One region of the Pseudomonas sp. SG20052 genome, then DNA from elsewhere that is predicted to be linked to it. Evidence: riboswitches for the same ligand, from Rfam matches in the RefSeq annotation. Region 1 holds a riboswitch; the other holds the start of a gene.
The links. Region 1 has a riboswitch for cobalamin ahead of cobO (cob(I)yrinic acid a,c-diamide adenosyltransferase). Riboswitches for the same ligand answer to the same signal wherever they lie in the genome.
Positions count from the first base shown of each region.

Region 2: it holds a riboswitch for cobalamin, as region 1 does, so the genes downstream of both, cobW (cobalamin biosynthesis protein CobW) here and cobO (cob(I)yrinic acid a,c-diamide adenosyltransferase) in region 1, are expected to answer to the same signal.

Region 1 is NZ_CP134498.1:4,777,328-4,785,174, reverse strand. Features, by position in the region: gene hda (DnaA regulatory inactivator Hda) at 124-828, shown strand; gene RHP74_RS21955 (C40 family peptidase) at 1,042-1,668, shown strand; gene RHP74_RS21950 (C40 family peptidase) at 1,888-2,424, shown strand; gene RHP74_RS21945 (class I SAM-dependent methyltransferase) at 2,447-3,100, shown strand; gene RHP74_RS21940 (sorbosone dehydrogenase family protein) at 3,203-4,516, opposite strand; gene RHP74_RS21935 (hypothetical protein) at 4,584-5,168, opposite strand; cobalamin riboswitch at 5,324-5,557, shown strand; gene cobO (cob(I)yrinic acid a,c-diamide adenosyltransferase) at 5,637-6,248, shown strand; gene RHP74_RS21925 (cobyrinate a,c-diamide synthase) at 6,259-7,656, shown strand; gene bluB (5,6-dimethylbenzimidazole synthase) at 7,653-7,847, shown strand, end outside.
Region 2 is NZ_CP134498.1:3,765,556-3,773,402, reverse strand. Features, by position in the region: gene RHP74_RS17265 (fatty acid cis/trans isomerase) at 1-407, shown strand, start outside; gene RHP74_RS17260 (acyltransferase) at 594-1,628, shown strand; gene nfuA (Fe-S biogenesis protein NfuA) at 1,686-2,270, shown strand; gene cobM (precorrin-4 C(11)-methyltransferase) at 2,427-3,173, opposite strand; gene RHP74_RS17245 (cobalamin biosynthesis protein) at 3,272-3,685, opposite strand; gene RHP74_RS17240 (CbtA family protein) at 3,682-4,386, opposite strand; gene RHP74_RS17235 (CbtB-domain containing protein) at 4,398-4,589, opposite strand; cobalamin riboswitch at 4,708-4,936, opposite strand; cobalamin riboswitch at 5,113-5,327, shown strand; gene cobW (cobalamin biosynthesis protein CobW) at 5,427-6,488, shown strand; gene cobN (cobaltochelatase subunit CobN) at 6,492-7,847, shown strand, end outside.

The sequences.
Region 1 (7,847 bases):
CGTTAACGCAAACCTTTGATTTTGCTTGTGGTCTGTCGCATTGTGCGACCCGCCTCACGGGTATAAACTTCGCAAACTTTACACAGAGGCCACTAACGGTTCCTTTGGAACTGTTCAGTCAGCATGAAACCGATTCAGCTGCCCCTAGGTGTGCGTCTGCGTGATGACGCTACCTTTATCAATTACTACCCAGGCGCCAATGCCGCTGCACTCGGCTATGTCGAGCGGCTATGCGAAGCCGACGCCGGCTGGACAGAAAGCCTGATTTATCTCTGGGGCAAGGACGGGGTAGGGCGCACGCACTTGTTGCAGGCCGCCTGCCTGCGCTTCGAACAACTGGGGGAGCCGGCGGTGTATCTGCCGCTGGCCGAGCTGCTGGACCGCGGCATCTCGATCCTCGACAACCTCGAACAATACGAACTGGTCTGCCTGGATGATTTGCAGGCCGTGGCCGGCCGGGCGGATTGGGAAGAGGCGTTGTTCCATCTGTTCAATCGTCTGCGCGACAGCGGTCGGCGTCTGTTGATTGCTGCATCAACCTCGCCGCGTGAATTGCCGGTGAAACTGGCTGACCTGAAATCGCGCCTGACCCTGGCACTGATCTTCCAGATGCGTCCGCTCTCTGACGAAGACAAATTGCGCGCCTTGCAACTGCGAGCATCCCGTCGCGGCCTGCACCTGACCGATGAAGTCGGGCATTTTATTTTGACTCGGGGTACCCGCAGCATGAGCGCGCTTTTCGAGCTGCTTGAGCGTCTCGATCAGGCCTCCCTTCAAGCTCAGCGCAAGCTGACGATCCCGTTCCTGAAAGAAACTTTAGGCTGGTAAAACCTAAGCTTGGCGGGGGTTTTGGCATATTTCAGGCGCCAGAAAATCTGCTTTCCTACAGGGTGCAGGCTGCGCGAGTGTCTAAATGGGGCTTAAGCGCTTAGATGTAATCACGAAACCGGGAAGTCACATAAAGTTCGATTGAATTTGCAAATGAGGATGATAGCGGGCATAGTCTCGGCTTCTTTACAACTATCAGCCACGGTCGTGCCCATGCTAAAGCGCTTCGCACCCCTCGTGCCTCTCGCACTCGTCACCCTGTTGTTCGGTTGCGCTGCCCACTCCCCAGTGACTCAGCAAGAGCAACAACAGCAGGTCAAGAATTCAGTTACTGCGCAGTCTTCTTCCGTTCTTTTCCAGGAAGAGCTAGCCACCGATAAAGAACTGGCAAACTTCGCCGATGGCAAGTCGTACCAGCTTCCGGTTCTGGCTGACAGCATCCTCGAGCGTGGCATGTCCCTGATCGGTACCCGTTACCGTTTCGGCGGCACCTCCGAGGCTGGCTTCGATTGCAGCGGTTTCATCGGTTATCTGTTTCGTGAAGAAGCCGGCATGAACCTGCCGCGCTCCACTCGCGAAATGATCAACGTCGACGCTCCGCTGGTAGCTCGCAGCGCGCTGAAGCCGGGTGATCTGCTGTTCTTCGCCACCAATGGTCGTCGTGGTCGTGTCAGTCACGCCGGGATCTACCTGGGTGACAACCAGTTCATCCACTCCAGCAGCCGCAAAAGCGGTGGTGTCCGGGTCGATAGCCTGGGCGACAGCTACTGGAGCAAGACCTTCATCGAAGCCAAACGCGCCCTCGCGATGGCTCCGACCGTGGTCACTGCACGCAAATAAGGCTTAACCTGTCGCCACGTGGGTGGCGACAACTACCTCTTCGCAACGAAGTAGGCGGACACTTTGTAAGGCGAACTTAAAGTCTTACTTGAAGTTTGGCCCATAGCCGCTAGAATCCAGATCTATTATTGATGGCAAACCGCCTGCGTCCTGCGCAGGCGGTTTTCTTTTCTGCCTTCCCGGCAGAAAAAGCCGCAGCCAGATCAGGATGTTCTGCTTATGACGATGTCGGCCCGCCTCGCAATCATGTTCTTCGCAGCGCTGCTCAGCGCCTGCGCCAGTCGCACACCGCCGCCTGCGCCGGTGGTTCGTGCACCCATTGTTTTCGGTAACCCGCAACCCTTTTCCCCCGAGGCAGAAGACGTGCTGTTCCGCGCGCTGGGCCTGGTGGGCACGCCGTATCGTTGGGGGGGCAACACGCCGGATTCGGGTTTCGATTGCAGCGGCCTGATCGGTTACGTCTACCATGACGTCACCGGTATTTCCCTGCCGCGTACCACCCGAGAAATGATCAGCATGCAGGCGGCCAACGTCGGCAAGGAAGGCCTGCAAACCGGTGACTTGATCTTCTTCGCCACCAATGGTGGATCCCAGGTCAGTCATGCCGGTATCTACGTCGGTGAAGGTCGCTTCGTTCATGCGCCGGCCACTGGCGGCACGGTGAAGCTCGACAGCCTGTCCAAGGCTTACTGGCAGAAGGCTTATCTGAGCGCCAAGCGCGTTCTGCAGCCTGAACACCTGGCGCGTAATCCGTAGCGTCCTGTCCGAAGAGGTTGTCATGACCGCTCGCACTCTCAATCTCGACGATGCCCTGTATCAATACCTGCTCGACGTTTCCCTGAGGGAAACGCCGCTGCTCAAGCGCTTGCGCGACGAAACCCAGGCGATGCCAATGGCGCGCTGGCAGGTAGCGCCGGAGCAGGGGCAGTTCCTCGCGTTATTGGTCAAACTCATTGGTGCCAAGCGCTTGCTGGAAGTCGGTACGTTTACCGGTTACAGCGCCCTGTGCATGGCCGCTGCATTGCCGCAGGGCGGTTCGCTGATTTGCTGCGACATTCCCGGCGACTACAACGCTATCGCACGCCGTTATTGGCAGGAAGCAGGGCTGGCCGAGCGAATTGACCTGCGGCTGGCCCCTGCACTGGAAACGCTCGCCATGCTGGATCAGCCGGAGGCGTTCGACCTGATCTTCATTGATGCCGACAAGTCCAACTATCCGAACTATCTGGAGCATGCACTGCGTCTGCTGCGCGTCGGCGGGCTGGCGGTGTTCGATAACACGCTGTGGAGTGGGAGGGTGCTTGAGGAGAGTCCCGAGAGTGCAGACACCCGAGCCATCCAGGCGCTCAATCGCGCCTTGAAGAATGACGTGCGTGTGGATCTGTCGTTGTTGCCGTTGGGTGATGGGCTCACGCTCTGTCGTAAACGCTGACCCTTGTAGGAGCGAGGCTTGCCCGCGAAGGTATCGGCACATCCAACATTGATGTTGCCTGTCCTACAGCCTTCGCGGGCAAGCCTCGCCCCTGCAGGGCGGCTATTTAGCGGCCGAAACGCGCCACACCTTGTTCCCCACATCATCGGCCACCAGCAAAGCGCCCTGCTGATCAATCACCACGCCTACGGGCCGACCCATGGCTTTTTCATCTTCGTTGAGGAAGCCTGTCAGTACATCAACCGGTTGGCCGGTCGGCTTGCCACCCGCGAACGGGACGAAAATCACTTTATAGCCACTGTGCGGCTTGCGATTCCAGGAGCCATGCTGGCCGATGAAGGCGCCTTCCTTGAATTGCGCGGGAAGTGTGTTGCCCTCGGCAAACGACAGGCCCAGCGATGCGGTATGTGGGCCGACCGCATAATCCGGGGCAATGGCCTTGGCCACCAGATCTGGGTTTTGCGGCTCGACGCGGATATCGACGTGCTGGCCGTAGTAGCTGAAGGGCCAGCCATAGAACCCGCCATCCTTCACCGACGTGATGTAGTCCGGCACCAGGTCGCTGCCGATTTCGTCGCGCTCATTGACCGCCGTCCACAGGGCGCCGGTCTGAGGTTCCCAGGCCAGGCCGTTCGGATTACGAATCCCCGAGGCGAAGATCCGGTGATTGCCGGTGGCGCGATCCACTTCCCAGATCGCCGCACGACCTTCCTCCTGATCCAGGCCGTTTTCGCCGACGTTGCTGTTGGAGCCGACGGTGACGTACAGCTTGCTCCCGTCCTTGCTGGCGATGACGTTTTTGGTCCAGTGGTGATTCAGCGTGCCGCCCGGCAGATCGACCACCTTGATCGGCTGCGACTTGATTGCGGTGTCGCCATTTTCATAATGAAAGCGCAGCAAGCGGTCGGTATCGGCGACATACAGGTCATTGCCGACCAGGGTCATGCCGAAGGGCGAATTGAGGTTTTCCAGGAACACCGTGCGGGTTTCGGCGATGCCGTCGTGGTCCTTGTCCCGCAGCAGCGTGATGCGGTTGGGGCTAGGGACGCCGGCGCCGGCACGGCCCATGACTTTGCCCATCACCCAGCCGCGAATGCCTTTGCCGTCATCGGGTTTGGGAGGGGCATTGGTTTCCGCCACCAATACATCGCCGTTGGGCAGCACGTAGAGCCAGCGCGGGTGATCGAGCCCTTCGGCAAATGCCGCTACCTGAGTGCCTGCCGCAGCGGTGGGTTTTGCACCCTCCGGCCAGCCGATCGCCGGGGCGATATTCACCGTCGGGATCAGGGTCTTGTTCGGCTCGGGCAGCTTGGGTGACGGGCCGGTGCCGTCGGAGACTTGCAGGCTGGAGGTTTCACCACAGGCGGCGAGCCCTCCGGCGAGCGCGATGACGAGAACGAGCTGAGGCTTGCGCATGCTGGACTTCCCTATGAATGCATTGACTTAGTCATAGAGAAGCTTAGACACACTATGGTTCAACCGGTCAGCCGCGGGCTTCCTTGAGCAGCACGGCGATGCCGGGGTGATAGTGACCGGCTTCGTTGCGCAACTTGCGATAGGCGTACGGGAAATACCAGGCCACGGCGCAGCTGTGTTCCTTTTGCAGGTCGTCGACCATGTCCTGGAGTTCTTCCGGGGTCGCGCTCTGTTGGGCCTTTTGTGGCGCAACGAACAGGCAGCCGAGTTTCAGGTCGCTGGCGTAGCTGATGCGTTTGGCGTCGCTGGTGATGTCCTGCAGCGCCTGGCTCAGGTTCAGGCTGTTGACCTTCGGCCAGCGTTGAGTGGCCTGAAGGTAGGCGCGTTCTTCGGCGGTGGCGATAAACAGGTCGGCGCGGCTGTTGCGTTCGCCTTCTTCGTTCTGTTTACGGGTCGGCGTTTGTTGCAGCGTGACCATTTCCGCCATCCAGGCCGCGGCGCAGAGCAGGCCAAGGTTGGCTTTCTCGTCGTACCAATAAGGCGTGTCGTTATCGCCGCGCACGGCGTTAAAGCGGTCGATACAGTCAAACCAGCGTTCCAGCACCGGTCGCAGGAATTCCAGCTTCGGATTACTGATGATCATGCCTTGCATGTCGCTCACCCTTGTAATTGTGTTGTTGGGTTTATGGCGCTTTGATATCACTGCTGGCAGTATGGCGCAAGATTGACGTCAGGTTATTGATGGGCGGCAGTCTATCGAGAATCCGTGCCCTGTCTTCAATTGACGCTCCCCCCCCAACCCTCTAACCTTCGCGGCTTGTTTCAGGTGCTCTGTGGCGAAGCCGACAGAGTGAAACAGGGAAGCCGGTGAGTGACTCTCTTCAAGCGACGAAGAGTCATGATCCCGGCGCTGCCCCCGCAACGGTAAATGAGTAAAGACTGCGTCTTGAGCCACTGTGTCGACTGTCGATATGGGAAGGCGCGCAGTCCGGCGCAAGCCGCTCATGAGCCCGGAGACCGGCCTGATTCATCCAACGGCATCACGGTGGGCGATGCCAGGCTTGTTGCCGTCTATTCTTGTGCCTGCCCGCCGTTATCCAGCCTCAACGGAGAGCTCCCCATGACTGATTCCCCTGATCGTGACGAACGCCACCTGGCGCGCATGCAGCGCAAAAAAGCGGTGATCGACGAACGCATCGCCAACTCCCCGAACGAATGCGGCCTGCTGCTGGTGCTGACCGGCAACGGCAAAGGCAAGAGCAGCTCGGCCTTCGGCATGCTTGCCCGGTCCATGGGCCACGGCATGCAGTGCGGCGTGGTGCAGTTCATCAAGGGCCGTAACAGCACTGGCGAAGAGCTGTTCTTCCGCCGCTTCCCGGAGCAGGTGCGTTTTCATGTGATGGGCGAGGGCTTCACTTGGGAAACCCAGGACCGCCAGCGTGACATCGCCGCCGCCGAGGCCGCATGGGCGGTGTCTCAGGAACTGCTGCGTGACCCGTCGATCGGTCTGGTGGTGCTGGATGAGTTGAACATCGCCCTCAAGCACGGCTACCTCGACCTCGATCAGGTTCTCAGTGATTTGCAGGCGCGTCCGCCGATGCAGCACGTGGTGGTCACCGGTCGCGGCGCCAAGCCAGAGATGATCGAACTGGCCGACACAGTCACCGAAATGGGCGTGATCAAGCACGCGTTCCAGGCCGGCATCAAAGCGCAAAAAGGCGTCGAGTTGTGAGCCGCACTTTATGAATAGTCATCGTCATTGCCCGGCGGTATTGATTGCCGCGCCGGCCTCCGGTCAGGGCAAGACCACCGTCACCGCCGCGCTGGCCCGTTTGCACCGCAATCAGGGGCGCAAGGTCCGCGTGTTCAAATGTGGCCCGGACTTTCTCGATCCGATGATTCTCGAACGCGCCAGCGGTGCGCCGGTGTATCAACTGGACATGTGGATGGTCGGCGAGCAGGAAAGTCGTCGTCTGTTATGGGAAGCGGCCGGGGAAGCCGACCTGATCCTGATAGAAGGCGTCATGGGCCTGTTCGACGGCACGCCGTCCAGCGCCGACCTGGCGCGGCACTTCGGTGTGCCGGTGCTCGGCGTGATCGACGGCACGGCCATGGCGCAGACCTTTGGTGCGTTGGCGTTGGGGCTGGCGAAGTATCAGCCGGACTTGCCGTTTGCCGGTGTACTGGCCAACCGCGTGGGCACGCTGCGTCATGCGCAATTGCTCGAAGGCAGCCTGACGGAAGGCTTGCGCTGGTACGGCGCCTTGTCGCGGGAAACCGGGATCGAATTGCCCAGTCGGCACCTCGGTCTGGTCCAGGCCAGCGAGTTGAATGATCTGGACCTGCGCCTCGATGCGGCGGCTGAATCGCTGGCCAGCAGTTGCGATGTGGCGCTGCCGCCTGCCGTGGAGTTCGCCGGGCCCGACGTGATCGCCGCCGAGCCTTTGCTTAAAGGCATCCGAATTGCCGTGGCCCGTGATGAAGCGTTTGCCTTCACCTACGGCGCGAGCCTGGACTTGCTGCGGGCCATGGGCGCCGAGTTGCTGTTCTTCTCGCCGATCCGCGATGCTGATCTACCGGAAGCTGACAGCCTTTATCTGCCGGGCGGTTATCCGGAACTGCACCATGTGGCGCTGTCACAGAACACCTCGATGCTCGACGCGATCCGCGCCCATCATGCCGCCTGCAAACCGTTGCTGGCCGAGTGCGGCGGGATGTTGTACCTGCTCGATTCGTTGACTGATGTCGAGGGTACTCGCGCCGAACTGGTGGGCTTGCTCAAAGGTGATGCGGTGATGCAAAAGCGTCTGGCCGCGCTGGCGTTGCAAGCGGTTGAGTTGCCGGAAGGTTCACTGCGTGGGCACACCTATCACCATTCCTTGACCAGCACCGAACTTGAGCCGATTGCCCGTGGACTCAGTCCGAACGGCGGGCGTGGGGCGGAGGCGGTTTACCGAGAGGGGCGGATGACCGCCTCTTATGTGCATTTTTATTTTCCGTCCAATCCCACCGCAGTCGCCGCGCTTTTTGCGCCTGACCTTGATGCCGCCTTCGCGAGCAGGCCGAATCGTCGCACCGTCGCTCCTACAATGGATCACCTAACCCCTGTAGGAGCGAGCCTGCTCGCGAAGAGGCCATGACCGACAACGCATTCTCCGAAGCCGAACGCGAAGCGGTCTACCGAGCCATCGCCGAACGTCGCGACATGCGCCACTTCAGCGGCGGCACCGTCGAGCCCGAGTTGTTGCGGCGTCTGCTCGAAGCCGCCCACCAGGCCCCGAGCGTCGGCCTGATGCAGCCCTGGCGCTTCATCCGCATCAGCGACCGGGCC
Region 2 (7,847 bases), 1.0 Mb from region 1:
TCATCAATCAATTGCCGGAAGCGACGGTGCTGCGCATCGAGACGGCGAGCGGCAAGCGCGAGGTCTACAGCCTGCTGCGCAATCGGGCCCACAGCAATGTGGCCTTCCTGCTCGGTGAATCGCTGCGCTATCAGCCTGGGCTCGACACCTTGACCATTTTCCCGGGCGTGCTCAGCAGCTACCCCAACTTCATGTTCAACATACCCGCCGACCAGGTGCCGGCGTTCGTCGATGCGATGGAAAACGCCAAGGACGCGCACCGCTTCGAGAAAATCGTCGAACGCTGGGGCATTCGCCGCAGCCATCCGCAGTTCTGGTTCTACTTCCATGACCTGAGTCGCTACATCCACGAAACCGAGCCGGTGGAAGAGGGCGTGCTGGATATGAACCGGTACGAGAATCTTTGATCGACCTTTGACTGCTGGTCGGTGTCGGACTCAATAGGCACCGCCATTCCCCTGTAGGAGCGAAGCTTGCTCGCGAAGAGGCCGGTACATTCAACATCATTGTTGGCCGGTCGATCGCCTTCGCGAGCAAGCTTCGCTCCTACAGGGATCTGCGGTGATGTGTGAGGTGCGATCGGAGGGGCGCCGATGTTGATTTCAGTACAGGCACTGCGCGCCGTCGCGGCATGGACGGTGGTCTGCCACCATTTCATGCAGATATTCTTCGACTTCAAGGCCCGTGGTCCCGTGGGTCAGATGTTCATCGACAAGGGCGCGGTGGGCGTTGATATCTTTTTCGTCATCAGTGGCCTGGTGATCTTCCTGTCCACCGAAGGGAAATCGCTGCCACCTGCACGGTTTCTCCTGTATCGACTGTTTCGCATCGTTCCGGCGTACTGGCTGTACACGGTGCTGATGGCGCTGGTGGTCGTGTTCGCACAGCCTTTGTTGCCGGATCAGACGGTCGACTGGTCACATGTCCTGCTGTCGCTGTTATTCATTCCCACACAAAACCCCGGTGGCTACGGCATCTATCCGACCCTCAATGTCGGCTGGACGCTGAATTACGAAATGCTGTTCTACGTGCTGTTTGCCTGGGCGTTGCTGTTCCGTTTGCAGGTTCGGCTGCTGATCGTCGCGGCGTTGCTGTTTGCGGTGTGCCAGGCGTGGACCGGTTATGGCTGGATCAGCGAGTTCTACCGCTCGGACATTGTTTATGAGTTTCTGCTGGGGATCGCCATCGGCATGATCTACCGGCGCGGCTGGATCAAGCCCGGTGTCTGGCTGCCCTTGCTGGGGATTGGCGGCGCGTTGCTGGCGATTTATAACCTGGCACCGCAGCCACGCTTCCTGGCCTGGGGCGTGCCCGGTGCGGTGTTGGTGATGGCGTGCATGGCGCTGGAACGCTTTTTCGAGAACACCCGTCTGTTCAAGGTGCTTGGCGATTGTTCCTATTCGGTTTACCTGATGCATGTGCTGGTGCTGTCTGTCGGCGGATTTGTCGCCCAGCGTTATGGGGTAAATCCCTACGTGATGTTCGCCGTTTGTGTGGTGACCATCGGCGTGGCTTCCTGGGCAAGTTACGAATATGTAGAAAAATGCAGCTATCGGTGGCTTAAAGAGTGGATCGACGGCGAACCGGCAAGCAACGCTGTTCCGGCTCTTTCCCGACAAAAATACTAGGACTTTGTACGGCGCGATGATTGGCGTAAACTGCGCCCAAGCCTGCGAGGAGTTTCCATGACCGCTATTACCATCACCGACGCCGCACACGATTATCTGGCTGATCTGCTCTCCAAGCAGAACACCCCGGGCATCGGCATCCGCGTCTTTATCACCCAGCCTGGCACCCAGTACGCCGAAACCTGCATTGCGTACTGCAAGCCGGGCGAAGAGAAACCTGAAGACACCGCGCTGGGGCTCAAAAGCTTCACCGCTTACATCGATTCGTTCAGCGAAGCTTTCCTGGACGACGCGGTCGTCGACTACGCTACCGACCGCATGGGCGGCCAGCTGACGATCAAGGCGCCCAACGCCAAAGTGCCGATGGTCAACGCTGACAGCCCGGTCAACGAGCGTATCAACTACTACCTGCAAACCGAGATCAATCCGGGGCTGGCCAGCCACGGCGGTCAGGTCAGCTTGATCGATGTGGTCGAAGACGGCATCGCCGTATTGAAATTCGGCGGCGGTTGCCAGGGCTGCGGCCAGGCAGACGTCACCCTTCGCGAAGGCATCGAGCGCACCTTGCTCGAGCGCATTCCCGAGCTCAAGGGTGTACGCGATGTGACTGACCACACGCAGAAAGAAAACGCCTACTACTAAGTAAGGTGTTCGCTGCGAAATGAAAAAACGGCACCCGTGAGTGCCGTTTTTTTATGGGTGAAATTCACTGGCCCCATCGCGAGCAGGCTCGCTCCCACAGGGGGCTATCATTGGATACCCAATCTGTTTCCGCCGCAGATCCAATGTGGGAGGACCCTATGGCCTGTAGAGATGTGCATGTCCGGCGCGGTACAGCGACGACTCGCTGAATTGATCACTGCCCAACACCCGACCCACCAGAATCAACGCCGTGCGGCGAAATCCCTTGGCTTCAACCTTCGCGGCAATGTCCGCAATCGTCCCCACCACCCAATCCTGATCCGGCCAGGTCGCCCGGTGAATCACCGCAATCGGGCAGTCGGCGCCGTAATGTGGTAGCAACTCCGCCAGGATCTTCTCCAGATGATTGACCCCCAAATGAATCGCCATGGTCGCCCCGTGCTGGGCCAGGCTCCCCAGTTCTTCACCGGCCGGCATCACGGTTTTGTCGGCGTAGCGGGTCAGAATCACACTCTGTGAAATGTCGGGCAGGGTCAGTTCAGCCCCCAAAAGCGCCGCACACGCGGCAGTCGCCGTGACCCCCGGGATGATTTCAAACGCAATCCCGAGTTCACGCAGACAGCGAATCTGCTCGCCAATCGCTCCGTAAAGACTCGGATCACCGGAATGCACCCGCGCCACATCCTGGCCGTTGGCATGGGCGGTCTTGATCAGTTCGATGATTTGCTCCAGGTGCAATTCGGCGCTGTTGACCACCTGTTCGGCACCATGGCCTTCGAGCACGGCGGCGGGCACCAAAGAGCCCGCATAGATGATCACCGGGCAACTGCGAATCAGCCGCTGGCCTTTGACGGTGATCAGTTCCGGGTCACCTGGACCTGCGCCAATGAAGTAGACGGTCATCGTCCGTTCCTTTGAATAAAGAGTCTGTCAGAAAAGGGGCTTGGGCAAGGCTTCAGATGAAGATTGCTCATGATCGAAGGCGGGGATTATCGGGGATCTTACGCAACGCAGGCCAATGCCAGGGTGGCCTGGGCATATTTTTGTCGCGAAATCAGCAGTTTTGCCGGGGCCTGGGCCAAGTGTTCGGCGAGGGCCAGGGCGGCACTTTCCGCCACGCCGTAGCAGCCGGTGCGTTCGAACGCGATGTCCGAATGATGGCTGAGTTGCGGTTTGTAACCTTCCAGTTGCTTACTGCTGAAATACATCAGCGGTAACGCCAGTTGTTCGGCGAGCTCGACCAGGCCAGGCTCATCACGCTTCAGGTCGATACTGGCCAGGGCCTTGATCTGGTGAAGTCCGATTTGATGAGCCTGCAATGCCTGATCGATCAACGCCCGCAGCGTGCTGGCGGGGCAGCCGCGCTGGCAGCCCAGGCCGACGACTAAAGTCGGCGCTGTGCGGGGATCAATCATGCGTGGTATTGGCCATCGCTTTTGCGGCGGAACAACCAGGCGCTGATCAGGCCCAGGGCCAGCCAGAACGCGACGTTGGTCAGCTGCGACGCGATTTTGAACTGCGCTTCCAGCGCTTGCGGAGCGAGCATCGAGTGCACTTCCGGTTGCGGCGCGCCGATCACGTGCGGAACGGCGAGAATCGCCACGCCAAGGATTTTCATCAGCCAGTGACGGCTGAACACGATCAAGGCGATGCCGACCGCCGTGGAGGCGGCTGTACTGATCCACCAGAGTTGCCGTTGCGCCAGATCAGCCGCGGCAGTGCCCGGCAGTTCAGGCGGCAGGCCGAGGGTCGGGGCCAGCACGAAGGTCGCGTAACCGGCCAGGCCCCAAAGCAGGCCCTGGGAGGTTTTGGTCGGTGCACGCAAGGTGTAGAGGCCCGCGAGCATCAGGGCGAAACCGACGGCGACCACCAGGTTACCGCCCGTGGTCGACAGCAGGCGCTGCCAGCCGTCTTCCGGCTCCCAGGCTTCGGCGTCGTGAGTGTGAGCGGCGGCACCGGCAGCGTGTTCGTGAACTTCAACAGCGGCCGGCTCGGATTTTTCGTAGGTTTCGGCCTGCAGAATCAGCGGCGAGACCCAGAAACTTTGCAGCAGGGTCAGCAGCAGGGCGGCCAGCAGCCCTGTGAAACCTGCGGTTTGCGCAATACGCTTGATCATGTCAGCAGGTCTCAATGGCACGGGAAGGCAGAGCTGTGACGGGTGTCGTGCGCGGCATTGTGCACCGCTTCGATGTGCGAGAACCCAGCGAAATACACAAGGCACGCGCCAAGGATCGACGCACACACGGCGGCGGTCAGGCGTTGGCTCAGGGTTGTGGTGGTGCTGGCGGTGCTGTGGTCGGTGCTGCTGATGATCGACATGGCGCATCCCTCTGGTCTGTCAGCGGGTGAATAGAGCGCATGGAAGACCCCTGCGAGTCGGGCGCGCAGAGGTTCAAACAGCGCCCGCCCACCGCGGGTTTGTTATTCAGTGACGTAAAGGTCACTTTGTGTTGCGGGCCGGTCTCCGGGCTCACGAGGGGTCAAGGCTTGCGCCTGAACCTGCAAGCATCACCTTCCCATGCCGAACTGCTGGCACAGTGGATCTGACGCTTCGCTCGCTTACCGTTGCGGGGGCAGCACCGGACTGACATGGCTTGGAGTAAAGCACATGATTCACCGGTTTCCCGTTTCACCCTGTGAAGGGCACCCGTAACAAGGCGTGTAGGAGAGCATGGGCGGGGGTTTGACGTCAATTGGCATGGGTTCTCATTCGATAGCCAGGTGAATTCTTCGCGGGCACGCCTCGCTCCTGTAAAAGCACCGCTGTCCCGCAGGAGCAAGGCTTGCCCGCGAAGGCGCCGGTGAGAGCGCCACAAGACATTGACCCGCCCCCACACCATGCGTAGCCTTGCGCTTTCGAGGTTCTTCGGCATTTGCCGAAGCTAAGAAGGGAACGCGGTCGATGCCGCGGCTGCCCCCGCAACTGTGAACGGTGATGTTCGCTGCCACGCCACTGCAAACCCTGTGCAACGGGTTCGCGGGAAGGCGCAGCGAATGCCAGGTCCATCGACCGGCACACCGTCAGCCAGGAGACCTGCCTCGACACAGATTCTCACTACAACCGGGCGGGGTGATCCGGTGGCGAACTCTTCCGCGCGCGCATCCGTCGCAGCGATTGTCGTCCCGTATGCCCGCCACCTTGCCAAAGGGCATCCGATGAAAACACTGGCCAAACTCCCCGTCACCATCGTTACCGGCTTCCTCGGCTCGGGCAAAACCACCTTGCTGCGGCACATGCTCGACAACGCTCAGGGCCGCCGCATTGCGGTGATCGTCAACGAGTTCGGCGAGCTGGGCATCGATGGCGAAATCCTCAAGCAGTGCTCCATCGGCTGTACCGAAGAAGAGGCCAACGGCCGCGTCTACGAATTGGCCAACGGCTGCCTGTGCTGCACCGTTCAAGAAGAATTCTTCCCGGTGATGCGCGAATTGGTCGCCCGTCGCGGCGATCTCGACCACATCCTCATCGAAACCTCGGGCCTGGCCCTACCAAAACCGCTGGTGCAAGCCTTCCAGTGGCCGGAAATTCGCAGCGCTTGCACCGTTGACGCGGTCATCACCGTGGTCGACAGCCCGGCCGTCGCCGCTGGCACGTTCGCCGCGTTCCCGGATCGGGTCGATGCCCAGCGCAAACTCGACCCGAACCTGGACCACGAATCGCCGCTGCACGAGCTGTTCGCCGACCAACTGGCCAGCGCCGACCTGGTGATCCTCAACAAGGCCGACCTGATCAGCCCTGAAGATCTGGCCCGGGTGCGCCTGGAAGTCGCCGAAGAACTGCCACCGGCCGTCAAAGTCATCGAAGCCAGCAGCGGCCGCGTGCCACTGGACGTGCTGATCGGTCTCGGTGCCGGTTCCGAAGAACACATCGACAGCCGTCACAGCCATCACGATCACCACCACGAAGGTGAAGACGATCACGACCACGACGCCTTCGACTCCATTTCCATCGAATTGCCCCAAGCCGACGAAAGCCTGCTGCTGGACGCGCTGACCCAACTGGTGGTCCAGCACGGCATTCTGCGGGTCAAAGGTTTCGCGGCGATTCCGAACAAACCGATGCGCTTGCTGATTCAGGGTGTGGGCACACGTTTCGACAAGCACTTCGACCGTCAGTGGGGCATTGATGAAGCGCGCAACACGCGTCTGGTGTTGATCGGTCAGGAGCTGGACGCCACGCTGCTTGAAGCGCAATTGCGCGCCGCGCTCAGCGTTTAAGCCATGCACCTGCTCAGGACCCAGCCCGGCGGTTTCGTGTCGGATGACAACATTGCCGACCTTGGACAAACCCCCGCCGAGCTGGTGATCCTGTGCAGCGGCGATTCCAGCCTGGCGCTGCTCGCCGAAGCGGCGCAGCAGTTGCCGGACAACTACCCGAGCGTGCGCCTGGCCAACCCGATGCAGGTGCAGAATCACGCGTCGGTCGACCTGTATGTCGACGAAGTGTTGCGCCATGCCAAGGTCATTCTGATTTCGTTGCACGGCGGCATCGCCTATTGGCGTTACGGGGTCGAGCGTCTGGTGGAGCTGTCCCAGCGCGGTGTTCAGCTGATTCTGGTGCCCGGCGATGACCGCCCGGACCCGGAACTCAGCGACCTGAGCACCGTAGCCGCCGCCGACCGTGACCGGCTCTGGCAGTTTTTGCGTCAGGGCGGCATGGCCAATGCCCTGGATTTTTTCCGCTGCCTGGCCAATCGCTGGCTGGGTCGCGATTACGCCTGGGCCGAGCCGCAAACCCTGCCGCGCACGGCGATATACCACCCGCAAAAGAGCCCCGCCGACCTTCACGATTGGCAAGCCGATTGGCAGGCCGGTCAACCGGTGGCAGCGGTGCTGTTCTATCGCTCGCATTTACAGGCGGCGAACACCGCATTCATAGATGTTTTCTGCCAGCGTTTGCAGGCGGCGGGTTTGAATCCGTTGCCGATTGCTGTGGCCAGTCTGAAAGAACCCGGCTGCCTGACGGTGGTCGAGGACCTGCTGGACGACGTCGAGGCGGGGGTGATCTTGAACACCACCGGTTTCGCTCAATCCAGCCCCGAAGCGCCGCATCTGCGGCCGTTTCGACGCAACATTCCGGTGATCCAGGCGATCTGCGCCCAGGACAACGAGCCGGGTTGGCTCGCCAGTGAACAGGGCCTCGGCCCCCGTGATCTGGCGATGCACATCGCGTTGCCGGAACTGGACGGACGGATCATCAGCCGGCCGATCAGCTTCAAGGACCTGGCGTGGCGCAGCGAGCGCAGTCAGTCGGACGTGGTGTGCTATCGGGCGCAACCGGAGCGCATGGATTTCGTCGCCGAACTGGCGCGGCGCTGGATCGATCTGGCCCGGGTACCGAACAGCGAAAAACGCATCGCGCTGATCCTCGCCAACTACCCGACCCGTGACGGGCGCATCGGCAACGGTGTCGGCCTCGACACCCCGGCCGCCGCGCTCAACATCCTGCGGGCGCTGCACACCGAAGGCTATCCGCTGCCTGCCGGGTTGCCGGACAGCGGCACTGCGTTGATTCAACAGTTGCTTGGCGGCGTCAGCAACGACCTCGACACCCTTGATCAGCGTCCCTGCGCGCAA